Regions from separate parts of the Alkalimarinus coralli genome, predicted to be linked through region 1. Evidence: riboswitches for the same ligand, from Rfam matches in the RefSeq annotation. Region 1 holds a riboswitch; each other region holds the start of a gene.

What was found. Region 1 has a riboswitch for cobalamin ahead of MY523_RS17245 (ribonucleoside-diphosphate reductase subunit alpha). Riboswitches for the same ligand answer to the same signal wherever they lie in the genome.
Positions count from the first base shown of each region.
Region 2: linked by a shared signal. The riboswitch ahead of MY523_RS16320 (energy-coupling factor ABC transporter permease) and the one ahead of MY523_RS17245 (ribonucleoside-diphosphate reductase subunit alpha) in region 1 are both predicted to bind cobalamin.
Region 3: linked by a shared signal. The riboswitch ahead of MY523_RS17765 (CbtB domain-containing protein) and the one ahead of MY523_RS17245 (ribonucleoside-diphosphate reductase subunit alpha) in region 1 are both predicted to bind cobalamin.
Region 4: linked by a shared signal. The riboswitch ahead of bluB (5,6-dimethylbenzimidazole synthase) and the one ahead of MY523_RS17245 (ribonucleoside-diphosphate reductase subunit alpha) in region 1 are both predicted to bind cobalamin.

Region 1 covers NZ_CP096016.1:3,840,248-3,847,937, forward strand. Annotated here, with positions in the region: gene MY523_RS17235 (patatin-like phospholipase family protein) at 1-1,965, opposite strand, end outside; gene MY523_RS17240 (ribonucleotide-diphosphate reductase subunit beta) at 2,138-3,256, opposite strand; gene MY523_RS17245 (ribonucleoside-diphosphate reductase subunit alpha) at 3,281-6,178, opposite strand; cobalamin riboswitch at 6,343-6,601, opposite strand; gene MY523_RS17250 (ion transporter) at 6,789-7,592, opposite strand.
Region 2 covers NZ_CP096016.1:3,644,978-3,652,097, forward strand. Annotated here, with positions in the region: gene MY523_RS16300 (HigA family addiction module antitoxin) at 1-275, shown strand, start outside; gene MY523_RS16305 (sphingomyelin phosphodiesterase) at 522-1,838, opposite strand; gene MY523_RS16310 (RNA-guided endonuclease InsQ/TnpB family protein) at 2,144-3,208, opposite strand; gene tnpA (IS200/IS605 family transposase) at 3,230-3,646, shown strand; gene MY523_RS16320 (energy-coupling factor ABC transporter permease) at 3,732-4,412, opposite strand; cobalamin riboswitch at 4,447-4,589, opposite strand; gene MY523_RS16325 (MATE family efflux transporter) at 4,786-6,114, shown strand; gene MY523_RS16330 (DUF3185 family protein) at 6,139-6,357, opposite strand; gene tehB (tellurite resistance methyltransferase TehB) at 6,582-7,120, opposite strand, start outside.
Region 3 covers NZ_CP096016.1:3,955,217-3,962,906, forward strand. Annotated here, with positions in the region: gene bacA (biofilm formation regulator BacA) at 1-447, opposite strand, end outside; gene MY523_RS17750 (DUF6160 family protein) at 831-1,661, shown strand; gene MY523_RS17755 (methyltransferase) at 1,748-2,938, opposite strand; gene MY523_RS17760 (GGDEF domain-containing protein) at 3,015-4,193, opposite strand; cobalamin riboswitch at 4,430-4,596, shown strand; gene MY523_RS17765 (CbtB domain-containing protein) at 4,685-4,870, shown strand; gene MY523_RS17770 (CbtA family protein) at 4,941-5,789, shown strand; gene MY523_RS17775 (AAA family ATPase) at 5,820-7,690, shown strand, end outside.
Region 4 covers NZ_CP096016.1:1,285,390-1,293,079, forward strand. Annotated here, with positions in the region: gene MY523_RS05690 (NAD-dependent epimerase/dehydratase family protein) at 1-713, opposite strand, end outside; gene MY523_RS05695 (HD-GYP domain-containing protein) at 1,222-2,508, shown strand; gene MY523_RS05700 (MFS transporter) at 2,530-3,801, shown strand; gene MY523_RS05705 (YchJ family protein) at 3,791-4,300, shown strand; gene bluB (5,6-dimethylbenzimidazole synthase) at 4,316-5,098, opposite strand; cobalamin riboswitch at 5,142-5,394, opposite strand; gene MY523_RS05715 (haloalkane dehalogenase) at 5,540-6,463, shown strand; gene MY523_RS05720 (BaiN/RdsA family NAD(P)/FAD-dependent oxidoreductase) at 6,612-7,690, shown strand, end outside.

The DNA.
Region 1 (7,690 bases):
GCCGACAAACGTATCACGGCTATAACCAGATAAATTAAACAGCCCCCCCAGTGAAACCAGATTACTTAGCGCCGCTTGATCTCTTACCATTTTTGCAGCGCTTAAACGACCTACAACGGTATAACGGTTGACCGTATAAGCGCCGCCCACCAACGCTGCAACTCTGTCATAGTCAAGTGTAGCCGCCAAGTCCTGTCTGGATGCTTCCCATTCTGCATGAAAAAATACCCCTTCATGTGGGAGAAATAGCTTATCAAGCGAATCGTAGGTAAACGACGTCGATATACTGCCTACATCTTCGTTTAACTCAGTAATAGGCTCGTTTCCAACATCAAGCTTTAGATTGGCTTTACCTAATATATATTCAACACGTAGTTCAGCATTGCTGCCAAACTCACGCCCAACAGCAGCGCTCAGGTTGGTTTCTGTAATATCCCACTCTGAAAGCTTATCTGTTTGATTAAATACGGGAAGTGTCCTTTCTTCATAGAGACCTCCAAGCGCAACAAAGTAATCCAGAAAACCCGGGATAGGCTGATAAAACTCGGTTTCCAAAAAGGGGTGGCTACCTAATTGCAATGATGTTTGCCACTCAGCCCCCCACCTGTTCAATGAGGTCTGGTCATAATGGAGTGCGATATTGAAGTCTGTATCATCAGTGAGGTTGTCTTCAAAATTAAGCCCAAACCGCAAGTAGTCAGGCCCCCATGACTTTTCAACTGCGCTCACTTGAAGCACACTCTCGCCCTTATCATCAATCAAGTCGTAGGTCACTCGCTCAAAATACCCCAAGCCATAAATAACATTGATATCATGCTCCAGAACCTCCCGGTCTAACGGCTTTCCAACAGGCTGACTAATACGAGAAGTAATAAACTCGGGCGATATTCCCGATTGATTCACCACTTCAATCCGGTCAATACTACCGATTGGCTCTGCCGCCCTCGTACGCTTTTCCTGAAACGCCAACCAACTCTCATCGTCAATAGAGAGAGCCTTGAGCGCGAGCGCACTATTTCTTGCTGATGTCGCCCCCATTTCAACAATTTCATCACTAAGCTGAAAATCACCCGAACCGGCGCCCTGCAAGTCAGGGATGAGCAAAATATCTTGTGGTGTCAGGCTAGCGAGTTGTTCTTCCACATTCCTGCGCGTTAACAAGTTAGTTAATTGCTCCACGACCCCGACTAGACTATTTACCTCGTCGGCCTCTAACAGCGGAGAGCTTATATCCACCGCTATAATAAGCTCAGCACCCAAATCCCTTGCCACGTCTATCGGCAAGTTATCTGATATTCCGCCATCAACTAATAAACGTCCCTCATACTCTACTGGTGGAAACGCGCCTGGAATTGACATACTGGCACGCATCGCTGTCGCCAGGCTGCCTTTGCTCACAGCAACGGTTTCTCCCGTTCCGATATCAGATGCAACCGCTCGATATCGAATGGGGAATTGGTCAAAATTATCTATATGCGCAGCATGAGACGTTAACTCGCTCAGCAGCAACATCAGCTGTTGTCCTTGAATCAGCCCTTTACGAAATTTTATACCGTCCGAATCGACACCTAGAACCAGATCGGTTGCAAAATCAAAGTCATCTTGTTTACGACGGAAAGACTTGTCCGCACGGGATGACTCATCAGTAAACCCTTTATCCCAGATCATTCGATGAAACCGCTCTTCAATTTCATCAACCGGTAAACCCGAAGCATAGAGCCCAGCTACCGCTGAGCCGGCACTCGTCCCCACCACAATATCAACAGGTACTTTCATTTCTTCGAGTACTTTTAGAACGCCAACATGCGCCAGACCTTTAGCGCCACCACCACTGAGCACCAAACCGATAACAGGTCTCTGCGGTGTTTCTCTTGATGGGGTCGCGTCGGCCGCCGAGCATGTGAAGGTTAAAGAAGATAGCAGCAGCGCGTATATAAGAGAGGTTATAAGCTGTTTGCCAGCCATAAAGATCGTTCCTTGATAAAGAGAAGTTCAAAAATAAGTCATTGTTGTCATTAGTATAGTGTTATCAAACCAGCTAGCCACCGGTTAGTCAAAGCAAGACTCTCTTACAAAGCCCACCGCCTCAGTAAGGAATACATAGCTTTCTCTCAGAAAGCTATGCGCTATACAGTAACTACCAGCTCAACGATGATCCAGTTTGATACTCCGTCACCCTGGTTTCAAAGAAGTTTTTCTCTTTCCGCATATTGGCCTGCTCATCTAACCAAGGCAAGGTGCTCTTGGCATTGGGAAAGGGAGGCACAAGCTTTAGCTGTTTAGCTCTTCGGTTAGCGATAAACCTGAACTGCTCTTTATGCTCTTCAGCAGAGTAACCCAGAATCGGATCTTTTAAGATATAGTCTGCATAAGATCGCTCTGCGGCATCCGCTTCTTCAAACATTGTTTGAATAGCTTTTGGGTCTAACGGTAAATTTTCTTCTTTTATAATCTGATTCACGACACGAATACCAAACGCACAATGCAACACTTCATCTCGCATGATGTATTGCAGCTGCTCGCCTGTGCCCTTCATCAGACCTCTACGCTGTAACGCAAATATAGGGCTAAATCCATTATAGAACCAGCAGCCCTCAAAGATACCGGCAAAGAAAATATACGCCATGACGAACTGCTCGAGATCGTCACGGTTGCGCAAGTTAATATCACTGCGCATAACTGAATCTAAACGAGTGTTGGCGAGCTTTATTTTACGATAAATAGCAGGTACAACACGGTAGCGGTTATAGATTTCGCCTTGGTCTAAACCGATAGTTTCAATGCAGTGCTGATACGTCCAGGTATGCATGGCCTCTTCATAGACTTGTCGGGCTTGGTAAATTTGTAGCTCCGGTGCGGTCATTTTCTCCATCACTGCAAGACCGATATTACGCATCGCCATAATGTCAGAGGTGGTGAGATATGAGAGAACATTTTCATACACATGCTTCTCTTCAACCGTAAGCTTATGGTTGTAGTCGTGAACATCTTGCGACATGTTGATATCTAAAGGTGTCCAATGGTTTTTATTGGCGTTCAAGAAAAACTCCCATGCCCAAGGGTATTTGAACGGCGCTAATTGGTTTACATCCGTCAGCCCGTTGACCACACGTTTATCGCCTGGATTCACGGGGGGCAATGCTTCTGCCAGCTCACTTATATTATCGATTATTGTCTGACCCTGTTCTTCAAAAATAACCGATGCTTTTGATGGAATGGCAGCGGCTAAAGGGTTGTCCCAGTTAGGTGTATTCATGATGGTTCTCCAGTTAATTAATGGCTATTGGCAAGCTTCACATTCAGGGTCAAGTATTGAACAAAACTGGGGCGCATCAGCCGCCTGGTTTAATTCAAAGTCAGTGCTTTCAGGTGCAGGGTCACTTGCACTAGCTTCATTGATAGAACTGCTTTCAGCGACAGTTCTTTGGCTTGCGTCACTGGTGGTTTTCTCCATATGGGTAGCACCTAACGAACGGAGGTAGTAGGTTGTTTTCAGGCCGCGTGTCCAGGCTGTTTTGTAGAGGTTGTCGAGTAGTTTTCCCGAGGCTTCTGGCATATATAAATTTAAGCTTTGACCTTGGTCGATCCATTTTTGACGCCGTGAGGCCGCTTCAATTAACCAGCGTGAGTCAATTTCAAAGGCGGTCGAAAAGCGCGCTTTGATCACCTCAGGAATACGTTCAATATGCTGAAGTGAGCCATCGTAGTACTTCAGGTCATTAATCATCACTGCATCCCATAAGCCCAAAGCTTTGAGCTCATCGACCAACCAGGGGTTCACCACGGTAAATTCACCGGATAAGTTCGATTTGACGAACAAGTTTTGATAACTCGGTTCGATCGATTGCGAGACCCCAACAATATTGGAGATCGTTGCCGTTGGGGCAATAGCCATGACGTTCGAGTTGCGCATACCGTGTTCTTTAATTAAATCTCTAACCGGCTGCCAATTGAGTTGCGTCGATTCATCAAACACAGAGTAATGATCACCGCGCTCTGAACTTAGCAGCTTGAGTGAATCAATAGGCAAAATACTCTGACTCCACAATGACCCCTCATAACTCTCATAAGCGCCCCGCTCTTTGGCCAATATTGCAGAGGCTTCTATGGCGTAATATGAAATAAGTTCCATTGATTGATCGGCAAAATGAACCGCTTCAACACTGCTGTAAGGGAGTTTTAAGGCATAGAGCGCATCCTGAAACCCCATAATCCCCATGCCTATCGGGCGATGACGTAAATTGGCATTTTCCGCTTGTGGCACTGCGTAGTAGTTAATATCGATCACGTTATCGAGCAAACGAATGGCAGTCTTGATGGTTTTCTGTAGATGCGCCTCATCTAGCTCGCCATTTTGAATATGGTTCACCAAATTGACCGAGCCCAAGTTACAGACGGCAATTTCATCTTCACTGGTATTAAGGGTGATTTCTGTACACAGATTGGACGAGTGAACAACGCCACTATGCTGCTGAGGTGAACGTATATTGCAAGGGTCTTTAAAGGTAATCCAAGGGTGACCTGTTTCAAATAACATTGAAAGCATCTTGCGCCACAGACTCTTGGCCGAAATCGTTTTAAACAAGCGCATCTCACCCTTTGCTGCCATCGCTTCATACTCTTGATAACGGGTTTCAAACGCTTGGCCGTATAGATCGTGCAAATCGGGTGTGTCGTTAGGTGAAAATAAGGTCCAATCTTTATCTTCAAATACCCGCTTCATAAACAAATCAGGAATCCAGTTGGCGCTGTTCATATCGTGAGTTCGGCGTCGCTCATCACCGGTATTTTTACGCAACTCTAAGAATTCTTCGATATCGAGATGCCAGCTTTCCAAATAAGCGCATACAGCGCCTTTGCGTTTGCCCCCTTGATTGACCGCAACCGCTGTATCATTAACCACTTTCAGGAAGGGGATAATACCTTGAGACTGGCCATTAGTGCCTTTGATGAGAGAGCCCAATGCTCGTACTGGCGTCCAGTCGTTGCCTAAGCCACCCGCCCACTTCGACAGCAGTGCGTTATCTTTCATGCCATCATAAATACCCGCTAGATCATCGGGGATGGTGGTCAAATAGCAAGATGAAAGCTGAGGTCGATTAGTACCCGCATTAAATAAGGTCGGGGTCGAGCACATATAATCAAAAGACGACAACAGGTGATAAAACTCAATAGCTCGCTCGGTCGGGTCATCTTCTAAAAGCGCCAGGCCCATCGATACCCGCATAAAGAAAATTTGGGGCAGTTCAAATCGAGTTTCGCGCCAATGAACAAAATAACGGTCATACAGGGTTTGCAGGCCAAGGTAGGTAAATTGAAAATCTCGCTCTGGCATCATCGCTTCAGCCAAACGCTTGATATCAAAATTAAGTAAATCCGCCGACATAATTTCTAGTTCAACCCCTTTATTAAGCGTCAAACGGAGTAAGTCGACGTAAAGGGTTTTCATATCTTTAAAAGAGCTTGGCGGCTCTACAGCCAAAAAGCGGCAAGCCTCTTGTTGCATCGAATCCAACAGTAGTCTTGCGCTGACATAACCGTAATTAGGCTCTTCTTCTATACGTGTACGCGCTGCCATAATCAGTGCGGTGGCAATATCTTTTTGTTTTATGCCGTTATAGAGGTTTTTTTGTGCGTTCTCGAATAAGTCATCGGCATTCACATCATCTAAGCCTGAACAGGCTTCATAAATGATGGTTTTGATTCGGCCTATATTAAGCGGCGATTCTGACCCATCTGCATTCAATACTTTAATGTTGGAGTGTGTAGTGGTCTTAGTGTGAGCAGATATTTCAGCATCACCTTCTCGAGTTTTACTATGCGCTTCACGGTACAAGACATACGCTCGCGCCACTTTGTGCAGCCCTTGTCTCATCAGGCCTAATTCGACCTGGTCTTGAATTTCTTCAATAGGGATAGCACTGCCTTCGGGCTTATTTTTGAAGAAGCTTGCGCTAATGGAGTGCGTCAGTGCATCGACGGTTTCTTTGACCCGTGTTGAGCCGGAGGCAGAACTGCCTTCAACCGCCAGAATGGCTTTGGTTATAGCGGTAGCGATTTTCGCATCATGGTAAGGAACAGCTTGGCCATTGCGTTTAATGACCTGAAATAAACTAACCGCATCGGGATTTGCTAATGGAGAGTCAGTACTCTCTTGAGCAGATAATTCTGAAGACATGATAAAGCGCCTTTGTTTTTAATTCGCGTAAAAAGACAATAACTTCGCGAAAAGGGCGGCATGACATAACCGTCAGGCACACAAAAAACAAAAACGTAGGAATACATTTTCATTACCTTATTCGCGAAGGTATGATTGTTTCTCGGAACACAATGGTTAAGTTCATCGTGACGAGATCTTGGGCAGGTCTTCGGACTTAGGGGCCATCAAAAGCATATTGCTTTATCGCCTACAGCGACGGCTTGCTGTTTAAGGTGCTTCTAGTACCAAAATTAGGGTCTACCAGTACCCATAAACAGTGCCTGAGTGTCTGCCACTCGTGTCGCGTTCGTTCCCCAATACCGCTGCGCGTCAGTTCCGGATTCTCACCGGATTCCCTCTTAGTTCTACGATGTTGTTCAAACAAAAAACACAACATAGACGCAAAAAACCAAAGAAAAAGCACTATATATCGCGCTAACTAAATTATCAACATTTGATTTTAGCTCTAAAGAGCTCTCCCGCTTTGCAGGCTGCGCGCTAATAAAAAACCCATAATAAGGTGCACATTAATACTGCGCATTTATTATGGGCTTTGACTCAATACGCAATCTAGCGAGTTTGCGTTAAATCATTGTTTCTTTTGCATATCCACTATCATTTTCTTTAACTCTCTTATCTCGCAATGAAGGTCTACAAGCGTTGGCTCTCCCTCGTGTTCAATTTCCCGAGCTTTCGCATGTTCTTCTTCCATTACATTAACAACAATGCCAATCACCATGTTTAAGAAAGCAAACGCGGTGAAGAAGATAAACGATAGGTAAAATACCCAGCTCATCGGATAGACTTCCATCGTTTCGTATTGAATATCAGTCCAATCTTCAAACGTCATCACTCTGAATAGCGTCAACATCGATATAGCGATATTTCCCCACAGTACGGGGTTGATTGTGTTGAACAAAAAACTGCCAATCGCTGCATAGATGTAAAAAATAATGAACATCAGCAGCATGACATACCCAAGTTGTGGCAGTGCTTTGATTAACGAGTTAATAAGAATTCGCAGCTCTGGAATGACCGAGACCATCCTGAGTACCCGAAACACCCGGACTAACCTGGCAAGCAAAGCCATCTCAGAGTCATTAATGGGGATTAAACTAATCACCACCACCAATGTATCAAACACGTTCCAGCCACTTTTAAAAAACTCCCTTTTATGAGGCTCGGCAATAAAACGAATGGTGATTTCAACCAGAAAGAACAGCGTTATAAACAGATCAAGAAATTGGGTGAACGAAACAGCTGAATCGGGCAACTGATAGGTTTTGGCACCAATTTCAAGCGCCGACACGATAATGATAAAAATAACAAACAGCTCAAATAGTCTATTACTTTTGAGCCTGAAAAAAGCATCTTGGATGGCTGCGTAGTTCATTGATAAGTTCGTTTACAAATTGATGGTGAATGGAAAGCTGGCATTTTACCGGAATATTAAGCCGCGTATTAAAAAAATATAAAAACAACACCTGTTTT
Region 2 (7,120 bases), 200 kb from region 1:
GTATAGCAACACATCCAGGAGTTATTCTTCTCAAGGAGTTTCTTGAGCCTCTTGAGGTAACTCAAAAAGCATTGGCGCTACATTTAGGTGTTCCTGTACAACGTATAAATGAAATAGTGCGTGGTAAGCGTGGGGTTACTCCAGAAACAGCGTGGCTATTATCAGAGTCTTTAAATACATCTCCTGAGTTTTGGCTTAATTTACAGTCAATTCATGACTTATCAGCGAACCGGCCTGAAAACCACATTCAGCCACTCGTTGCAGCAGGCATATAACTAAGTAATCTTGCAGCCACTTCAGCTCTGGATTGCTTTTAACGATGGTACTTCAGGCGATATAGACTTAAAGGCGCTTTAGAAGCACTCAGTTTTTAACTTTGAGGGATATTGATGTTTTTCTAAAGTTTTCGTTGGTTCTTGGCTTGGGACAGAAGCCTGGCCAGCTTGTGCCACCGACTTTAGAGAGCTAAAAAAAACGGCTACCAAATCACTTTGATAGCCGTTTTGTTTTGAACTAACAGATTATTGCACAGGAAATACAAACTCACTCGCAACCGGGTAATGATCTGATAGGTCCCAAGAAGTAAAGTGGTCAGACTCGATACTACGAGGCACCAGCATCTTGTTGTGAGAGTAGATGGGAGCCTGGTGCTCATTTGAGTACAAGACATAGTCCAGATACTCAGTATACTGGTCATCAGCGTATACGTTCACAGGCCCTGCGTAAGAGTGAGGGTATTCACCCAACGCCATTGGCTCAGTAGCATTCATCAGCGCCAAGAAGTCGTAATGCTCTTGAGGAAAATGAATTTTATCCACATTAAAGTCACCCGCCATCAACACAGGCTCACTGGCAGGAATATTTTTACTGTTAATAAAGGCCTTTAGTTCCGCCAATTGAGCAAAACGAACAGCGATATCATCCGGCGTTGTATACGCGTGAGTGTGGGTGCCAAACAGGTTATATATTTTTCCGCCTTTGTTAATCTTCGCGTAGTTCATGCCTTTGGATGCCAGGCAGCCATCTGCACGGCAGGCACTGTACACGGCATCATCATGTTCAATAATAGGGTGACGGCTGGCGATAAACGAACCACCTGTTAATAGCTTACCAAACTTAAACGGAATGTCTGTCAGGTAGGGGTACTCTGCACTAATTTTACTGCGAAAATGTGCCGTTAATGCAGGGTCAAACAGCTCCTGGAAAACAATGGCATCATAGCCCTGAACAATCTCTTCAGCGATGGTATCAAGGCGGGCATGGGTGTTTTTACTTTCAATGCCGGGTAATAGCGCCCAGGTATTGTATGTCAGCACTTTAAAGTTATTGCTGGCCGCTTCTCGGGTTTCAGTCTTCCAATCATTATTGATCACGTAGTAAATATCATCACCTGCGGCACGGGCATACTGAGAACGAAACGCTAAGGTTGAGTCTTTACCGTCAAAGTTCATTGGAATCTTGTGGATATCCCGATCATAGTGCCAAGGATCATTTTCAGCCGAGAGCCACATTTTACTAAATGTCATGGTGCCTACCAGGCTCTGCTGAAGCTCAACTGAATTAGTCGCTCCCTGAACCGTTGTCGTAAAGTAGTAAGTCTTACCCCACTTGATTCCCTGATCACGGTTATAACGAAGAAACTTAACCGTGGCTAAAGGCGGTACAGTATTGGCCAACTGCTCCCATTCGTTGCCATGGGTAATGTTATTGTGACCCGTCTGCACGGTATTCAGCGTCAATGTTTCCATCGTGCTGTTAGTGAGGTAGACGTACGATTCAGCCCAACTGATCGTCGAGATCAGAATGCTGAAGATAAAAAGCGATATTCTACTGCGCATGGGAGCTGCCCTTCTAAGTTAAAGTCCGTCGAATATAAATTCGAATTATTATTATTTCATGACGCTTCTGTTACTAAACGACATCTAGATTTACTGGCCGTATTTTAAAGACAAAAAAAATAACATGAGGGACAGAACGCGTCATAAAGAGGGACAAATTGCGCAATTGTGAACAGGTAGTCACTAATTTATTGAGGCGCTGCCAGGGCAAAAAAAGCCCCACCTGCTGATGGGGCTTTATTGACTTCTCCCCTCCGTAAACGAAGGGGATTCTTAGGGCCATTACAGCCCTAAGACTAGGGCGACTACGGAGTAGTCGCTACCTTTCCTTCCGCAAGACGGTGTAGCCCCACCGCAAGAATGTTCTTGGCTGCATTAATATCTCGATCATGCGTAGTGTTACAAGCACTACAAGTCCATTCTCTTATTCCAAGTCCTGTCCTACCTTTCGGACTGCTGTCGGGTATGACCGCGCAGCACGAACAGGCTTGGGTTGTATATGCCTCGTTAACTTCATCAAAAACAATACCTGCGTGATCGCACTTGTATTCCAGTATTGTTTTCATCATGCCCCAGCCAGCATCTAGCACTGACTTGGCTAATTTTGTCTTAGCGAGACCCTTACTTGATACATTCCCGACAAAGACGGCTGCATTCTCTTGTACAAGTTTCGAGGTGTACTTATGAATACCATCTTTACGGCGGTTTACTATTTTGGCGTGGATCGCCTTCACCCGCTTTTTGTTACGAGCGCGTTGAGCTAGACCCAGCTTCGCTTCAAGGGTGCGATAGTTACGACCAAGCAGCTTGTCGCCGTGGGAAGACGTAGCCGCTTCTTTACAGCCCAAGTCGATACCAACAGCTTGTGTGCCTGTTGATTGCTCCGCTTCAACATCGACTACGACATTGAAGTACCAGCGTCCACGAGCGTCTTCGCTGAAACTGGCCGAACGGAACTTGTATTTCGACAGGTCGTAGCTGTCCCAAATCTTGAAGTGGTGGCCGTTGTGGAATACTTGGCCGTTTTTCCATTTAGACGCGCCCGTCTTGATCGGTATCCAGCCGAGTGAGCGGCGAACACCACCAGACTTGCGCCAGTTCAGCTTGGCCTTTTTGAATTGCTTACGACGGGTAACGTATTCTTTGCCAATCTCTTGAACCGTGTGGCTGTGCAAGCCTAACAGCTTGCCAGCGCCATCGGTGTACTTCTGCAAGTCATAGGCTGACATAAAGACACCACGCTCTTTGACCGAGCGGAGGCTTAGTTCGTTGAGAAAATTCCACACATAGTTAACTTGCCGAGCCATTTGGCCTAGCAAGTATGCGTGGTTATCTCTTACACGAACTCGGAGTGTCTTTGTCTTTTTCATAGAGTTGAGTATAATTGGTCTATGAAAGAAAACAAGCCTTATCGAACAGGTAGAAACTGTGTTTTTATGCTCCATGCACACTTGGTCTTCGTGACCAAGTATCGGCATGTTGTCTTTAATTCCGCTCATTTAGAAACGCTGCATGAACTGTTTTTAGTCGTATGCAAAGAGTTCGATGTTGAGCTGGCAGAGTTCAATGGTGAAGGAGACCATGTTCACTTGTTAGTGAACTTCCCGCCCAAAGTCTGCTTATCAAAATTGGTTAATAGCTTGAAGGGGGTATCCAGTAGGAAATTGAAATTGCATCACCCCGAGCTAATAAAATCAGCCTACATGAAAAATGCTCTTTGGAGTCCCAGCTACTTTGCGGGAAGTGTCGGTGGTGCACCTATCAGTGTGGTTAGGCAATACATCGAGCAACAAAACAGCCACCATTAAACCGCGAAGCGGTTTCCGTTATCCTTCCCCGCCCTAAAGGACGGGGCATGGCGCGAATTTTAGTCAGAGTCGATAGCCGGCTCTATTATGCGGCTTTTTCAAACAATCGTTTCTCGAAAAACCGACTGCTTTGTAGCGGGCCAACAGCCTTGGCGATGGCCAGTACCGCCAAATCTACCAGCGGTTCAAGCACAATAACGGAGGTGTATGCCAAGCTGAATGTTGCGACGGCATTGAGGTTTTCAGCACTAAAGCCCCCGCCATATAGCGCCCAAAAAGCAACCCATGCAATGATTCCTCCCTGATAAGTCAGAGAAAGTCTCAAAGTTTGCGAATACGTAATATCCTTATAGGCCACATTCGCCGGAATTATTTTCCGGGCAACCATATTCATACCATACAAAGGCACCAACAATGTAGTGACATTCATACCATACTGCGGCAAATCAAAAGGCGCCATGAAAATACCCTGTATCAGCAACCCTGCCGCCAAGCCAATAGCCGCAGGCGCTACGCCCAATATCAATAACAAGGTTGAACCCAAAATAAGGTGAACCTCAGAAACCCCGACCGGGTGATGAGGCAACACCTCAAAGAAAACAAAAACACTCAGTGTTGCCAACAGGCTTTTTACCAGCAGTTGCTTAAGACCGCCCTGCCTAATACTTTCATAACTTACTTTGGCCAATACACCTACGGCCAACAATGCGGTTCCATAACTCAGGGCGATTTTCGTGCCTTCAACGACACCGGGTTCAATATGCATAATAAATTCCTTAGTGGCTATTCCGATCCGAATAGATTGCAGTGAACACCAAGCAGGTACTCTGGCTTGCACTCTTTGATCCCCATAACGGCGATAACTCATCGAGTGCTTACAGTTGCGGCGGCAGCGACGGACTTTAACCGGTCTTCCCCTTATACTTGGTGCGGCTAAGTTATTGACTCACCAGATGGCCGTCAACTCGTTTTCGACATTTGAGACAATATGTCGCAGCCATGGTGTAGAAAAAGCCACAACGGTAGACCTTAATCACTCAACCTCTATACACAGTTGCTAATCGCGCTTACCCCTCCCGCCTTGATTAAGATAAACTGGCGATTCTCTTGTCTCTATAAATAATGCGACCAAAGCAAAAATGACTAACCTGGCAACCGATACATCTCTGGCTAAAACACTCTTCCACATGACTTGGCCAATGCTTTTTGGTGTGCTGTCTTTGATGAGTTTTCAACTGGCCGACAGCGCCTTCATTGGTCAACTCGGGGTCGCACCACTTGCAGCAGTTGGGTTTACCGTGCCGATGTACCAGCTCATTATCGGCGTGCAAGTCGGGCTTGGGATAGCAACCACCGCCGTTATATCCAAAGCGCTGGGGGCCGAGCAGACAGAGCATGCCAAACAACTTGGCGGGCTGGTGGTAATAATTGGCGCAGTGGCTATTTCCATTCTCTGTTTAATCCTCTGGTTTTCGCGAGCCACCATACTTGAAGTGTTAGGCGGCGAACCTGAGCTGCTTGCAACCCTGTCACTGTACTGGAAACCCTGGCTAATCAGCGCCTGGGTAGGGGCAATGCTTTATTTTGGCTACAGCCTATGCAGAGCGCACGGCAATACTATGCTACCGGGCATTACCATGGTGGTGACCAGCCTGCTAAATATTGCGTTAGACCCTTTATACATATTTGTGTTTGACTGGGGGCTGGCGGGGGCACCCTATGCAACCATTACCTCATTCGCCATTGGCGCGTTAATCGTCTACCCAAAAGTCATCTCGCACCAGTGGTTAGCGTTCAAGTTTCAACCGGGCACTATTCCATCGTCTATCAAACAATTAGCGAATATCACCGGCCCGGCCATGCTCAGCCAGTTTATGCCATCACTCTCGGCGATGTTTGCCACTGCCTTGGTTGCGGCCTACGGAACGGCCGCTGTTGCTGCATGGGGGTTGGGAACACGGCTGGAGTTTTTCTCAATCGTCATTGTGCTCGCCTTAACCATGTCAATGCCGCCAATGATAGGCCGATTTTGGGGGGCAAAAGACTTGGAGAGTATTCGCCAGCTGGTTAACATCGCAATTAAGTTCGTGCTGCTATGGCAGCTTGCCATCGCCATCATTTGGCTGCTGCTTTCGGACAATATCACCAGCCTGATGACGACCGATTTATCCGTTGCCGAGGTACTGCAACATTACCTGTTAAAAGTCCCCTTTAGTTACGGTGCGTTGGGGCTCTGTATGATCATGGTATCGGTATGCAACGCCATGGGGTTACCGATGCGAGCCTTGCTGATTTCTTGCCTGAGATTGTTCCTTTGCTACTTACCGCTGCTATGGATTGGTAGTCAAATCGATGCGTTAGACGGGTTGATGAGTGGCGCGCTGGTTGGCAACCTGGCTGCGGGGTTAATGGCGTGGATGTTATATCAGAAAGGGTTTAAAAAGGCGCTTGAGAAGCACCCTTCATAGGGTGCCTAACAATATTGGAACTATCTATTTTCTAAAAAACAGATACATTCCAACAACCAGGCTAACCGCTCCGCCGATGCCGGTATACATCACCTTATCCGAGTGGGAGCCAGTCAATGCTGATGTAAACTGGTTGGCTGCAGAACCAGACATATCATACGCCCAAAACAACAAACCAATACCAAACACCAATAATGTCAGCGCAATTATTTTTGGTATGGGGGTATTTCCACTTAAAGCCATTATATTCTCTTTCTATACACCAGTTAATTCAACTCAGATCCATACTTTGTCATGAAATATTCAATGGTGCAAAAGTTAAGATGGAAGGTGAGACAGGAAGTCATTCTTGTTCACTATAAACATGAGGTTGGAGCCAAGCAAGCGACCTGCATAGGCTCCCGCCTTCGCGGGAGTGACAATGGATACGGAAAATCAAACGCGATAACGATGATATGGTTTTTGTTTTAGCCAGGTTTCCGCGCTAACATGGTCGCAAACTGCAGTTGCGCACCATTGTGCATTGTACCTATATCTTCATTGTACTTTATCAGCTCCCAGCCTTCATAAGCCTCACGTAACTGCCCTGCTTTCAGGGTAAAAGGGAAGCGAACCGGGCATGGGTGCTCTTCCGTACTCATGGCACAAACAATCAGGTTATATCCGCCAGCGAGAGTACGCTCTTGCATATCGGCAATAACCGCATCAACACGAGCAGGATCGAGAAACATGAGAGTTACGGTACAAGCAATAAACCCATAGTCCACACCAAGGCAGGCATTGTTAATATCGTACACCTGAGCCTTAACATTGGTCATCTTCTCTTCACTGACAATGCTTTGCAGCATATCAATGGCACCAGGGTTAGCATCTACCGCAACAACATTAAACCCGAGTTGGCCGAGATACAACGCATTACGCCCATTCGAACACCCCATGTCTAACGTATCGCACGGCTCAATAATTTTACACGCATCTACCACTTCACTATGCGCAGAATTCAAGC
Region 3 (7,690 bases), 110 kb from region 1:
ATGGGTGCGCAGTATGGCATCGTTAAAACCTTCCACATCAGTCACCACAGATTGAGGCCACAATACCGCCTCCACTATAATCTGCTCCCCTGAAACCGTCAGGAAAACAGGCAAATCTCCGTACTCTTTCATCTCGATGTAAATTGAGGGTTCTACGCCTTCTATTAACTCAACCGAAGCGCTACCAGTTGCAAACAATGCCTCTTTTTCTAGCGCCTGATAAAGGGATTCTGTTGTCCATAAACCTGTAGATTCATTTGTGTTATTCGCCATAACCTCTCCTACATTTATCCATGTTGATACTTCTGGATTGCGCAGTTGCTTTTCTACCGCAGCCAAGCGCTTGGCATTTTCAGGCCTTATCCATACTTCTTTTTTAACCAACCCTTGCTCGCGCAAGCGTCGCCTAAATTCTCGTTGATAATGTGCAGATGATTTTCTATTCATACATCCACTATAGTTGTTACATGTAATCTCGTCAATACATCACATGTAATAATTACAATATATTACATGTGATGTATTTAGAGCTACTTATACAATGCCTTAGAAAGGGTTACGCCAAGAGAGGAAAGACAAGAAACTATATAGAGAATATAGCAGTCAATTATAGACACTATTATTACGCTTAAAATAAATAACCAATCATTACATAGCGCAACAGACAAAACCCAAACATGATACCAGTCACAGAACAGCAGTACCAAAATATGCATAATCGCGCACGGGAGTTACTTTAGATAGAAACGACCATTTTAGTCCCTAAAACAAGAACAAAAAGAGAACGCAGCACTAAATAAAACACATAAAAATATATTAGGGAATACAACATGAAAGGTCTGAAAAAAATAGCCTTAGCCTCTGCAATAACAGCAGTAGCTACAAGCGCTCAAGCCGAATACAAAGCAATGAACGACGCCATGATGAGCCAGGTAACAGGTCAGTCAGGCATATCGATTGACTTAACAGCAGAAGTCAGTATGGGTGAAATCGCATACAAAGACGGCGGTTTTATAGCAGCGCGGGACATTTATCTTGGTGGTGCAAGTGGTGGAGCTCTTGACAATCTGACAATCACTGTTGATGTCGCTGGAGATGCTACAGATATAGCTGCACTTGAAACAACAAACGGTATCACAGGTATCGGTGATGGCGACTTGGTAATACATATAGGCGCCACTGACGGAGATGTACAAAACGTAGATTTCGGCTTAGGCATTGCCGAAGTTTCTCTCGAAACATCCAACTACGCGCCAAGCCAAAAATATGCAGGCGATGCAAGCACCAACACCGTATTGCTATCTAATTTAGCTCTATCTGGCCGCCTAGGCCCTATTGATATTGTAATCAGCGAAGATACATCTAACCTCTGGGCAAACGCGTTCTTTGCTGTTGACAGCGGTTCAATGGATATACCGTTCATGAATGTATCTATTGGCAATTTTACGATGGATAACAGTCGCCCATCAGGAACCCCGAATGGCAACTTTGCCCAAGCTACTGTAGCCATGGGCGCAAGCAACAAAGGGCTAATGGTTGATGTTATTGACTTCTCCGCTGATATGGATGTTGAAGACATCAAGATAGGCGCCAACAGCATTGGATCTTTATACATCACCGACCTGAAATTCACTGCAACAATGGATGTATACGGACATTAAAATACCTTAACCTCTCTCCCGATCAGTCAACCGGGAGGGAGGTTAAACAACAGCAAATTAGCGCCAATACCTTGTTGTACAAACCGTCAGGCTGTATACACAGCATCAATAAGAAAATTCCGCGGCGTTAAGTCTGTCGGGCAGAACTGAGTCAGCTCACAACGATAACCATGCTCCTCTAGATACATAACACGATCCAATACCAGCCATAATTCCAGCGCCCGTCTAAACGTCATTCGCACCAGCTCATAGCGAGAGTATTCAAAGAATCGCTTTTCACCAGCGACTTCATAGTCATTAAAGCGCAACCCACCTGGAAGACAGAGTTCTTTAAGATGTGAAACATGCTCACAGAACTGCCGGAAGTCGCCGTCCAGCAGCTTTACAGATAACGACGGAACGGGCAAATACCCATCAATCCCTCTTATATCCCGCTGGAGCAAATCAAAGCCTAGCCGCCACATTTGCAGCCTCTTTCTTTTAATTCGCTCCCTTTCTGGCGCAGTATTACTCTGTCGAACAGCCGTTCTCAAGTCATCACTATCAAGTATCAACTCACTACTTTTAGCCGCTTTAGACAAGGGGTTATATACTGAAGTTTGGTTAAAGCGGTGATAGCAGCACGGCGCAAGCGTTATACGTTTCACCTGTTTTTCCACACCACCTTGCAACAAACTTGCATGCAAGCCGCCACAAGCATGTAAAGCGATGACGTGCTGGTGTGCATTCAGCTTTTGTACAACATTAGGATCTAATACATCACACTGCTCCACCCGGGCATCACTGTGCATTCGGCAGGCCAGCTGATTTGCTTGCTGCACCAAATTGGCGTTAATTTCTAAACCCAGCACCGGCACTTTAAACTGTTCTGCCAAGTATCGCCCCAAATGCAACTTACCAGAACACCACTCTATAAGCGGGCTTGTAATCTTCCCTGTCGCAGCGGCAAACGCTTCAATTTGCTCTGCCTTGCGGCCCGGAACATCGCGTTGCCATGCATAAGTTCTTCCGGTTAGTTGTTTTTGTTGGCAAGAAGGAACCTGGATAAGCGAATGAATTTCTTGAGCGACGGGTAGGTAATCCCCGACCTGCTGACACAACAGATCATCATTACCTTGCAATCGATCAACATCATCATCTGATAATGCCAGCAGCCACTGAGTAAGGGCTGGATGACTATTTAACCAAGATGGTTTTGGGGTAGAGAAAGGAGATATACGCCATATATTGGCATATTGGATGAGTATATGGTCAAGACGTTGGAAAGTAGCTCGCATACACCATGATAATAACCCCTAAACACAGAGGTCTAGCTTTTTATCACCCTCACCTTCAGAAAAAGGCAAGTCAGGCTCAGGTATCAAGTTCTTCTTGCAGGAACTTAACCACTCGGTTTCGGCCACCCTCTTTAGCTTTATAGAGAGCCTCATCAGCATAGTGCAGCATTTTTTCTGTCGAGGCAGAACTCAGGAGCTCATTACAAAACAGCCCCATACTGGCAGTTATTCTTAACATTGACCCGTCAGCCGTGAGAATTTTCATGCGCTCCAACTGCTCCCTGCAACGCTCTGCAAGCTGATAAGCACCCTCTGTATCTGTGCCCGGTAGAATAACCAAAAACTCTTCACCACCATAACGCCCAACATGATCATTCTGTCGAACACTGTTTTTCAGTGTCTTCGCTGTCTCAACCAGAACCTGATCACCGGCGGGATGTCCCCATGAGTCATTTATACGTTTAAAGTGATCTAAATCCACCAACAATATTGAGAACGACGCCCCATGCCTTCGACTTCGTTCATGCTCAAGACTAAGGCTAGACAGTACACTTCTTCGGTTGCTCAGGTGGGTGAGCGGATCAGTTAAACTTAATTGCCTGATTTCATCTTCTCGCTGCCGCCACCGGCTCAACACATGATAGGCAAAAACGGTAATAACAATAAGATGAGGTGCCGCAAAATAATACATTGTATATAGCCAAAAGTGACTGAGCGCCCCGTCTGCCTCCTGTAGGTTTTTAACCACCGGCGCGTAAGGCATATCGCCAAACGTAGAGCTATAGGAAACAACCCACTGCCCAATAACCGATATCGTAAACGCCAGTATCACCGCTCTGCGATTAAAAAGAATAAAACCCACTACCGGCGCGCCTGCCAGCACAACGCCGGTAGCCACAGACATAGTGCCAACGGCATAAGCACAATAGAGCAACGTAAAAGAAAAATACTGGGTTGCGATATATTCATGGAACTCGCTGTTGGGGAAACGCCTGCGCAGCAATAACACCAATACAAATAGCAGGATAGACAGCAGCAATATGCTGTTCAGGTAAATCTTGTGCTGATTCAAAAACGCAATGTTAACATAATTCTGGTTGGCCTCTGGAGCCAAAGGAGATAGCTGATAATAAGCCCATAAAAAATACTGCGTATGCACTGCCAGCGTTAAACCTAACAGCAAGGCAGCTCTCGTTCCGGCAGTCCACTCCAATGGATTACCGTATTTCTCCATCAATTTTCTGACTCTTAGCATTTTTCACTCCGAATACACTAAGCGTATCAGAAGATGCAAACCAGGCAAGAAAGAGTAGAGCGGCTTTAACACTATTTTGCAAACTTGTACCAGCTATCGACCAATTCACACCTAAGCCACATATGATTGCCTGCATCAAAGTGAAAATAGGTATGATGAGCGGTCATAGTTGTTTTTATATACTTCAAAATGGCTAAATACAGTTCATTCAATTGACAAATCGGCACTCTCTGTTAGCATTTGACAGTCATAGAGGTCTTGCTTCATGTTGTTACTCATGAGCAAGTTAAATGGGAAGTAGGTCCGCATAGCAACCGGCTATCGTAAAGCCTACACTGCCCCCGCAACGGTAGGTGGCGATATACGCCATGAGTCCGATACCAGCCCCTGGACATCACGCTGTAAGCGCACAAACCACACAGCCCTAAACAGCGCAGTGTGCTTTTATTTTCCTCATTTCAGTGCGGGTGAGCACGAAGGACAATTTCATCATGACAACTCAAGTTTCAAACACTCATGCAACAACCACTTCTGTAGCAGCCTCTAAACGCTCACAAATTTTAGCTGCCGCTATTCTCGGATTAACAATCGTATTCGCTGTTGGTTTACTGCCAATGGATGCTGCTCACAATGCAGCTCACGATACGCGTCATAGTGCTGCTTTCCCTTGCCACTAAGAAGGACTCTGGAAAAGACGCTAAACACCTAACGTTTATCTTAAATACCTTTTAGCATTCGAGAACTCTTATGTTTTTTAGAAATATTGTATTTGCTGCGGTAGCGGCAGGCCTGCTCGCGGGCATTATTCTTGGCACCCTGCAACACTTTCAAGTCACGCCTATTATTTTAGGGGCAGAAGTCTATGAAATAGCAGACGAACTCCCGTCTAGCACAGACATGGCAGCAGGCGAAGCAACGGCACATGATCACAGCAACCCGGCACACCATACGTCTGAAAACATCAGCGGCCATTTTGAGGCGCTCGAAAACAACTCAGACACCGCATCGAAACAGCATATTCAGGAACACTCTCACGACCCGGAGGCATGGGGCCCTGAAGACGGCGCAGAGAGAACATTTTTCACCTTTTTATCGAGCACACTGATGGCCATTGGTTTTTCATTGGTGGTTATTAGTGGCATGGCGCTTTCGGGCAAAACCAGCCCGGTCGCAGGCTTACTTTGGGGGCTTGCAGGGTATCTATCCTTTTTTGTCTCTCCATCGCTGGGGCTTCCACCAGAGATACCAGGCATGGAGGCCGCAGCACTTGAAGGCAGACAAAGCTGGTGGCTGTTGGCGGTAACCTTTACCTCCCTGGGTCTGGGCCTACTCGCGTTTGGCAAAGGTGCTTTACGCTGGGGTGGATTGCTGGTTATTGCCATCCCCCATATTCTGGGAGCTCCGCAGCCAGCGATGCACGGCTTTGCTCACCCGGATGCAAATGCAGTCGCAGCACTTGAGGCCCTTGTTGGTCAGTTTGTAATGGCAACAACGGTGGTAAACGGCGTATTCTGGGTTTGCCTGGGCCTTCTATCGGCCATCGCCATTAATACCTTGTTCAAACTACCTGACGAAGAGTCGACTGGCGCCGCTTAATTGCAGCGCCTTCCTGTGAGGTCTTGGCAAATGAAGTCATATCACTATCCATTTTGCGCCGTCGTAGGCCAGAGCGCTCTCAAGCAGGCGCTGCTTTTATCTGCGATAGACTCAAAGCTCGGTGGCGTGCTGATTAGTGGCCCGAGAGGAATGGGCAAGACCACACTGGCAAGAGGACTTGGCGAACTTTTAAGTGAGCACTCACTTACCAAATCAACCAAGCCATTTGTGACACTGCCTTTAGGCGCAACGGAAGAAAAACTCGTCGGCTCACTCGATATTGAACGCGTACTGGCGAATGGCGAAGTTGCCTTTTCACCTGGCCTTCTCTCCAGAGCCCATAACGGCATTCTCTACGTTGATGAGGTCAACCTACTACCCGATCATTTAGTCGATTTGTTGTTAGATGTTGCTGCCAGCGGCATCAACCATGTTGAGCGGGATGGCATTACCAAAGAGCATGAAAGTAAATTTGTATTGATCGGCACAATGAACCCCGACGAAGGTGAATTACGTCCTCAATTACAAGATAGGTTTGGGTTATTTGTTGATATAAATGAAAGACTTAACCCAAAACAGCGAGTTGAAGCAGTAAAGAAGCGCTTAGAATTTGATGACAACCCAGTCTCCTTTCTAGAGCGCCACGCCGAACAACAGCAAACGATTCACAATGAATTGGTATGCGCTCAGGCGTTGTTACCGGAGGTTGTTATCGGAGAGGCAGAACAGCTCGACATCGCTGAACGCTGCGAGGCATCAGGCGTCGAGGGACTGAGAGCAGATATTACCTTACAGCGAGCTGCCAAAGCCCAAGCGGCATGGCACGGAGAGGTGAAAGTCAGCACTCAGCATATCGATGAAGTTGAAGAGTTTGTGCTTGCCCATCGCCGTACGACAACACCGCCAAATGAACCTCAGCCTCCAAAACATAAAAACCACTCTCCCGATGATGCAGCAACACCTCCATCACAGGGAAGCCGTCCATATGCCGACCGTGGCTCTCGATTTAAACAACCTCGCTCCCAGGCTGGTTCCAACGGAGCCTCAGAAGAGCCGAGTAATAAAAAGCAGAATAACGAAGGACAGTGGGGTGCAATACAACCCAGTGCGATGGCAACTTCAGGCAAACGGGTTATCAATAAACCCAAGACCAGAGACCAGAAGAGGGTTAAATCCAACATTACACATGGCCAAAAAGGGTTCGGCAACGCAAAAGTAAGTGCCTATGCGTTAGGCCTGAGAAGCCAGACAAAAAAAGCACAACGAGTCGCTTGGGTGCCAACGCTGACTGATGGGCAAAATATTCAACGGCTTCGGGATTCCAATATTCGAGGTTCTGAGAAAGGCACACCTGCGAGACTCTCGACCTTACATTATCTAAAACCCCAGCAAAAACCGGGGCAGCTTAACCTGGTGCTTATCGACAGTTCAGCATCAACCGGCAGCCAGCAGTCACTGGGTAAAGCAAAAGGCGCTGTCTCGGAGTTGTCTCATCAGAGCTACCTCGAGCGTCAAGAACTGGCGATTATCGCGTTCGGCAACAACAAAGTGAGCACACTGCTTCACCCTCAGCGCGCACCTAAGGATATTGACCCCATACTCAATCAGATCACACTCGGCGGCGGCACTCCCCTTCGTAAAGCATTGGCGCAAGCTAAAGAACTACTTCACAAAGCACAGTCTCGCGCACCCAGTAAAAACCTTCACCTGTACGTGTTGACTGACGGGCGATCAAACGATGATATTTCAGCTTTTTCATCCATCAGCGCGTCTACGGGTGCAGTCATTACAGTGATTGACACCGAACAACACGCTATTCGGTTAGAGCGATGCCGCGCAATTGCAGCCCTGTTAAATGCCAACTATCAACATATTGATGACTTGCCAGACCGCCTTGAAAC
Region 4 (7,690 bases), 2.3 Mb from region 1:
CCGGCCGCTTTAACTTCCATATTCTCGCCGCCCGCTATATAGCGGTGGGTATTTTCGCCTTTGGTTAATGCGGCTACGTGAATATCTGCTACATCGCGTACATCAACAAAATTTAGACCGCCCACATAGGTTTGACCCTTACCGTTAACCCAATCCATTATCATTTGGTTTGATGGTGTAATTCTGTAGTCATACGGGCCAAGTACTATTGCAGGGCAGATGACAACGAGATGAATTCCATATTGCTTGGCGAGTGCCTGTGCAGCCTGCTCGCTTTTGGTTTTTGCTATATAGTAGGGGTTGTGTGGGTCATCGTTCCAATCGTTGCCGGTACGTTTGGCATTAGGGTCGTATGAAAAGCCGATTGAGGCAACTGAACTGGTGTATACAATACGCGTAATGCCTGCCTTATTGGCCGCAGCGAAAACATTTTTTGCACCTTCAATGGCTGGCTCAACAATTTCATCGGCTGTTTTAGCAATCGTCTTATAGACGGCTGCGAGGTGAATAATCGCATCACAGCCAATTGCTGCTTGCTGCAGGCTGTCTGCATTCATCACGTCGCCATAGAAAAGTTCGATATCGAGCCCATCAATGCCCTGGGTGTCGGAGGCCTGTCGTATAAACCCTCTAACTTGATGCCCTTGTTTAAGCAAGGCGCGTACGACATTAGCGCCAATGTGCCCGTTGGCACCCGTAACCAGAACCTTCATGATACATTCCTTATCTGAAACCGTATTGAATTGTTTGAGACCTCTGCAAGACTGCTGCGCTTTTTTATCATTTTTTGCCTTGTCTTTGTTTCGCTCAGAACCTTGTCTTTGTTTCGCTCAGAACCTTGTCTTTGTTTCGCTCAGAACGTAGTGCAAAGGCCTCTTATTATTTTAATGGGGCAATATAAAATCATATAATGACCCTTGGCCATTTATATTTCAAGGCCAAAGATAACGATCTATAGATGGGTAAGTTTAGGTTAGCTTTGCTAGAATCAGAAGAATATAAAATAGAGACTTTTGCACGACTACTGTGCTTGCAAATACGGCGTTAAAAAATGACTCAAAATGCTCATTTATGAATAATAAACTCCGCTTTTTCGTCATTTTTTGCCTTGTCTGTGCTTCGCTCGCAACGTCGTGCAAAAGCCTCTAATAATACGTGAGCAATATTGCCGACAGCATAATGCTGTGTGAAACAATAGACCACTTAGGTTGGAATAGATGTATGAATTCGTTTAAAGCCAATAGTAACGCCGCTGACATTGGGCTGGGGCCGTCTTACTCAGGCAAGCTTCAACATGGCGAATTTCTGTTCAACGAATTTACCCGCTTATTTGATCAATATGACCAGCTTGCCCAAATTCATCAACAATATGGTAATGAGCAAAAACTCCGCATTCTCTGCTATCAACTGTCTGATTACCCCTCTTTGGTAGAAACCTTTAGGGCTCTATGCAGCAATGACGAGGCGTTGCTTGATAAGTCGCTCTTTTGCAGTTGGTTTTCCTTTTTGCTGGCGGATCAGTTAAAACTGTCGGTAGTGGATACCAAAGATTTATTTATCGCAGGCTTGGCTCAGGAGCTTGCAAAGGCAGGCCAGGCGCAGTTAGGTGATTCGCCCGCTGGTGAGGTGGGGGGTGAAAATAATGAAACTAATACGTTGGGGCAGGTCACTACAGCCGATGAGGTGAGACGGTTTTTAGATAGTATTCCCAGGCTATCTGAACAGTTAAAGGTTATTGTAGGCTCCCACCACGAGCGCCTTGATGGAACGGGTTTTCCAAGTGGTAAAGTAGAGCACTTGTTTTCACTGGTAGAGAAAGTTCATGTCGTAGCGAATGAAGTAATCGAGCTTAGTGGCCGATATTCCGCCACGCTTTATGATTTTATGCCTGTGTTGCCGATTCTGAGGTTAAATGCCTCAGTCTATGACCGGAAGATCTACTGCGCGGCTTTTAAACTGCTAAGCGCTGGGCAGGAACTGCATGGTGGACAGGAATCGCATGATTACGAAGCATCAGAGCAACGCGGCACGGGACAAACGGCTAGGAGCAATTCAGATAGCTACGTTCATCGTAATCTCAGCATTCAATCGTTAATAGACAGGCAGAATAGTTTGCTTTTGGTGTGGCCTCATCTGCTTACCGCAGCCGCTGAAGTGTCTGTCCTGGAAGATAATCTGCCTGTTATGGCGTTAAAGCAGATTGCCAGAAGGGCCTGGATATTGGCTACCACGGCAGGAATACTCTCAGACGACCTGTTATTGTGGCTCACTCAGGTAGATAACCCAGCAGAAGTGAGATCGGAACTTGCTGAGTTAGACGTACTACTGGATGAACTGGATGGCATTATCTCTACTTATCAGCACAAACTGGAAACGTTTACGGGGCTAGCGAGAAACCAACTGGACGAGGCTAAGCACGCCATGCTGGTAAGATTATGTGGTGACTTGAAACCGCCGCAAGAAACGTTTGATCTTGAAGAATTTACAATTTTAAATATGTGCGACTAACCAACGAGCATTCCTGACTTAATGTTATTTTCAGACTCAAGAAACAGGTCGCTGCCTGTTTTTACCGTTGTTCTTCTATCTTCACTCTATTTCTCGCAGGGTTTGCCGTCAGGCTTTTTAGCCCACGCATTGCCTGCACTGCTTCGTGAATACGGTGTCTCGGTAGAGTATATTGGCCTGTTAAAATTGTTGGCGCTGCCATGGTTTTTAAAATTCCTATGGGCACCCTTTGTTGATCGTACAGAGCTAGGCAAGCAGGGGCCACACCGCGGCTGGATTTTGTTGATGCAGTCATTGCTTGTCGTATTAATGATGTTGCTATCATTCTCTTCACCCAGCGCTCTGTTTGGATCGTTAATTATCGTATTCTTTGTGATTGTTTTGATGATAAACACAACCGCGGCAACGCAGGATATAGCAACGGACGGTTTAGCCGTAAAAATGTTGCCTGAGCGTTGGCGCGGACTGGGAAATAGCATTCAGGTGTCTGGCTTTAAAATTGGCATGATCTTGAGTGGCAGCCTCTTGCTAGTGAGCGTTGATAAACTCGGTTGGGCAATGTCATTTCAACTCATGGGCCTGATCTTATTTGTGTTGCTGCTACCCGCGTTCTTATTTAAAGAGCGATCAGCCTACCCGGAATCACATGCTGAAAACCTCCCCTCGATGAGCAATGAGCGTTGGTTTGACGCCTACAAAGGCTTTTTTTCTCAACCAGGCATTGTCTATTGGTTGGCTGTATTGTTTACCTACAAAATTGCCGACTCGTTGGGCTCAGGAATGATTAAACCGCTGCTTATTGATAATGGATACAGCCTGACCGCGGTTGCTGAACTCACCTTTTGGGCCTCAATCAGCGGGTTGCTCGCTGCTGTCGCGGCAGGGTTTATCTACTATCGAATTGGGGCAAAGTGGTCGCTTATACTGTTCGGTTTGATGCAAGCGCTTGGTATTGCTGCTTATGGGCTTTTGGCTACAGGCAACGTTAGCAACGATGGGGTCTTTGTTATAGCACTCGTCGAGCAAGCCGCTGACGGCATGTCAACGGTTGCGTTATTTGCACTCATGATGGGACAGTGTAGAAAAGGGCATGAAGGCAGCGATTACACCGTGCAAGCCTGCATTCAGGTGGTGATGTCGGGTATTGTCGGTGCGCTGAGTGGTTTTGTCGCTAAACTCGCCGGTTATGAGGTGCTCTATATGTTGGCCGGGGTGTTGGGTGTACTAGCGCTGATACCGATATACGTTTATTTTTCCAATACAGTTGATGGGGCTAAAGAGAATGAGTCGTGAAATTGAGTGCCCTTGTGGGTATCAAGTCAATGGTAATTCGCTCACTTATGCCGAATGTTGTGAGCCTTTTATTAGTGGTGCAGCCAAGCCTGATCGCTGTGAGCAGTTAATGCGTTCTCGCTATACCGCATACGCGCTGGGCAAGGTAGATTACTTAATTGCGACTTGGCACCCCACTAAACAGCAGGAGCTGGACAAAGCCAGTTTGCGTCAGTCAGCAGAAAGTACAGAGTGGTTACGCTTACAGGTTATCAGTAGTCAGCAACAGGGCGAAAGAGGGACTGTAGAATTTAATGCCTACTTTAAAGAGCGGGATGCAAGTGGCAGCAGTGAAGGGAAAGAGATTCAGGGCTTGCATGAAGTCTCCCGCTTTGAAAAAGTTGGGAATCAATGGTTCTATCTGGATGGTGATGTCGAGTCGGCGGGTCAAACCAAAGTGGGTAGGAATGACCCGTGCCCCTGCGGGAGCGGCAAGAAATATAAAAAATGCTGCGGATAGCGCTTTTACGACGGTTTACCAGTTGCCAGGAAAGTGTTTATCGTCAATCACCTGTGAGACTAAGGTCTCTTCTTCTTTGGTTTTCTGCGCGCCCCATTGGTCAAAGTAGAGCAGGTCGTCGAGCGGCGTTCTATTTAACCAGCCGGCTGTTTCCAGTTCCGGCTTATCAAAAAAGTGGGAGACATACCCCACGCATAGATACGCAATTGGGACGATGTCATCCGGCATGGCTAAAGCTGCTTGCAACGCCTGTTGCTCAATAATGCTCACCCAGCCAACACCTAAACCCTCAGCCCTGGCGGCTAACCAGAAATTCTGCACCGCACAAACACTGCTATAAAGATCCATCTCTTTCATTGATGTTCGGCCAATCACAACAGGGCCGGTACGCTTTCGGTCACAGGTAATACAGATATTGACCGGTGATTCAAGAATGCCTTCCAGCTTGAGCGTGCGATAGGTTTTACTTTTCTCAGACTCAAACATGTTTGCGGCTTTTTCGTTGGCCTCTACAAATGCCTTATGAACGTTCTGTTTGACCTCATCAGAACGTACCACCACGAAGTTCCACGGCTGCATAAAACCGACAGATGGGGCATGGTGAGCGGCGTAAAGAACCCGGCTCAGTACGTCGTCGGGTATTGGATCTGGCTTGAACTGGCCTCGAACATCGCGCCGGTTGAAGATGGTTTTATAAAGACCATCCCGTTCGCCTTGGGTGAAAAATAGTTCGTCTTGGTGCTGGGTTTCTTTTGTTTCTACAGCTTCTTTCGGTTTAACAGTATCTTTCTTTTCCACAGTATTCCCCTTATCGGAAAAGTTTGAGTACGCCTGTCCAAACGTCTCTATTGGCTTAAAGGCCGGTCTTCTGACTTAGGGTCGTCTTGCTCAACGGCCTTCCCGGAAGTTATCTATCAGTATTCCAGTGGCTCACTCTGTGTTGACTTTATGTCTACCAAAAACAGAGCGTTGAACAATCACCATTACAGCGTTGGGCACGTACCGGAGTTTCACCGGTTTCCCGATTCTCCAATACCTGATTAGTGTGTTAATCAATCTAAAAAGGTATTGGCACCTAAAAGCGAGGAAGGAACTTTTGCAAAACCCTATAGTCTTGTCAATATTGAGTGCCGCGAAAACCAAAATAATTAGCTCTGGGCTGCTCAAAGGGGAGGTGAAATCATCATCGTATCGTTATAAAGTTAACGCTGATAAAAGAATAATATAAAAGGAACTACAATGATCAAGTATCTCCGTACACCTGAAAAGTGTTTTGATCGTCTGGTCGGTTACCCATTTCAACCTCACTACGTAAAAGTGGATGAAGGCATGGAAGTAGGGGGCGGTAAGTCTCAAAGCTTACAGATGCATTTTGTCGATGAAGGCGATAGAAACGCCGACCCGATACTTATGATGCATGGTGAACCCAGTTGGTCATACCTGTATCGAAATATGATCCCGATTTGTGCTGCAGCAGGTCATCGTGTAATAGCTCCAGACCTGATTGGTTTTGGCAAATCTGATAAACCGGTTGATATCTCCCTGTTTTCATATCAACAGCACATGGACTGGGTGCAGACTTTTATTGATAAGCTCGACCTGAACAATATCACGCTCGTATGTCAGGATTGGGGCTCGCTCATTGGTCTGCGGCTTGCGGCTGAAAATGCAGACCGCTTCAAAGCGATTGTTGTAGGGAATGGAATGTTGCCAACCGGTGATCAACCGGTGCCAATGGCGTTTCATGCATGGAAGACATTTGCGCTATATAGCCCCTGGTTTCCGATAAGTCGAATCATCGATATGGGCACCTTTAAAAAGCTTTCAGGAGGAGAGCGCAAGGCCTATGATGCACCGTTTCCTTCGAGCAAGCACAAAGCGGCAACCCGCGCCTTCCCTAAACTGGTGCCCGTCTCACCGAATGACCCTGCTACAGAAGCAAACCGGGCCGCATGGAAAGTGTTGGAGCAGTGGGAAAAACCGTTTCTAACAACCTTTAGCAATGGTGACCCGATTACCCGCGGCGGCGATAAATATATGCGCGACCGCATCCCAGGCAGTAAAGACCAAAATCACCAGACGTTATCAGGCGGGCACTTTTTGCAAGAAGACTCCCCTCAGCAGTTTGCGGGCGCCGTAAATGAGTTGTTAGCGTCGATCTAATAGCTTAACCGGGGTTAGTGCTGCGTTCACCTGAGTGTGAATCTACGTTCAGGTGATCCTCTTTTTAAGCGGTTCTGTTAGAATGCCCATCTAATTCGGCCATGCCTGTCACAGCCTTAACTTTACGCCTTATATCAGGAGTTCTCTGTTGTCGCATTATGATGTTGTTGTAATTGGAGCGGGTGCTGCTGGCCTAATGTGTGCCATAACGGCAGGCAATAGAGGACGTAAGGTTCTCGTGGTTGACCACGCAAACAAAGCCGGTAAGAAAATACTCATGTCGGGAGGAGGGCGTTGTAACTTCATCAACATGTACTCAGAACCGGAGAACTTCCTCTCACATAATCCTCACTTCTGTAAATCTGCATTGGTGCGATACACCCAATGGGACTTTATCGCATTGGTTGATAAACATGGCATCCCCTATCACGAAAAAAAGTTAGGCCAGTTATTTTGCGATAACAAGTCGAGCGATATTCTAGAGATGCTGTTGCGAGAGAGTGACGAGGCCGATGTAACGATACGGCTCAATACGTCGGTAGAGGGTATCGAAAAAACGGAACAAGGTTTTGAACTAAAAACCAATACATCAGACGTCACCTGTGAGTCCCTCGTGATTGCAACCGGCGCATTATCGATACCCACCATGGGAGCCACTGGTTTTGGCTATGATATCGCCCGACAATTTGGCCATACCATACATGACACCCGTGCCGGGTTGGTTCCATTTGTTATTACCAATCAACTCAAACCCCTTTGTGAAGCCTTATCTGGCAGCTCGGTCGATACCACTGTTAGCTGTAATGGCCAGACCTTTAGAGAAAATATACTGTTTACCCACCGGGGGATTAGCGGCCCGGCCATCCTTCAAATATCCTCATATTGGCGAGAAGGGGATGAAGTAGAGATAAACTTGCTGCCAGACCGTGAAGCGCAAAGCTGGCTTACCGAAGAACAATCGGCACGCCCCAATGCTGAGCTACGCACCGTATTGTCTGATGTATTCACAAAGAAAATGGCAACGCTTTTTTGTGAAAACTGGTTTGCATCAAAACCGATGAAACAATATACCGCGCCAGAGCTTGAGAAAATCGCCACCCAACTGAGTGAATGGAAAATTACCCCCTCAGGGACAGAAGGGTATAGAACCGCAGAAGTCACTATTGGTGGAGTTGATACCAATGAACTCTCATCCAAAACCATGATGTCTAATAAGGTTGATGGCTT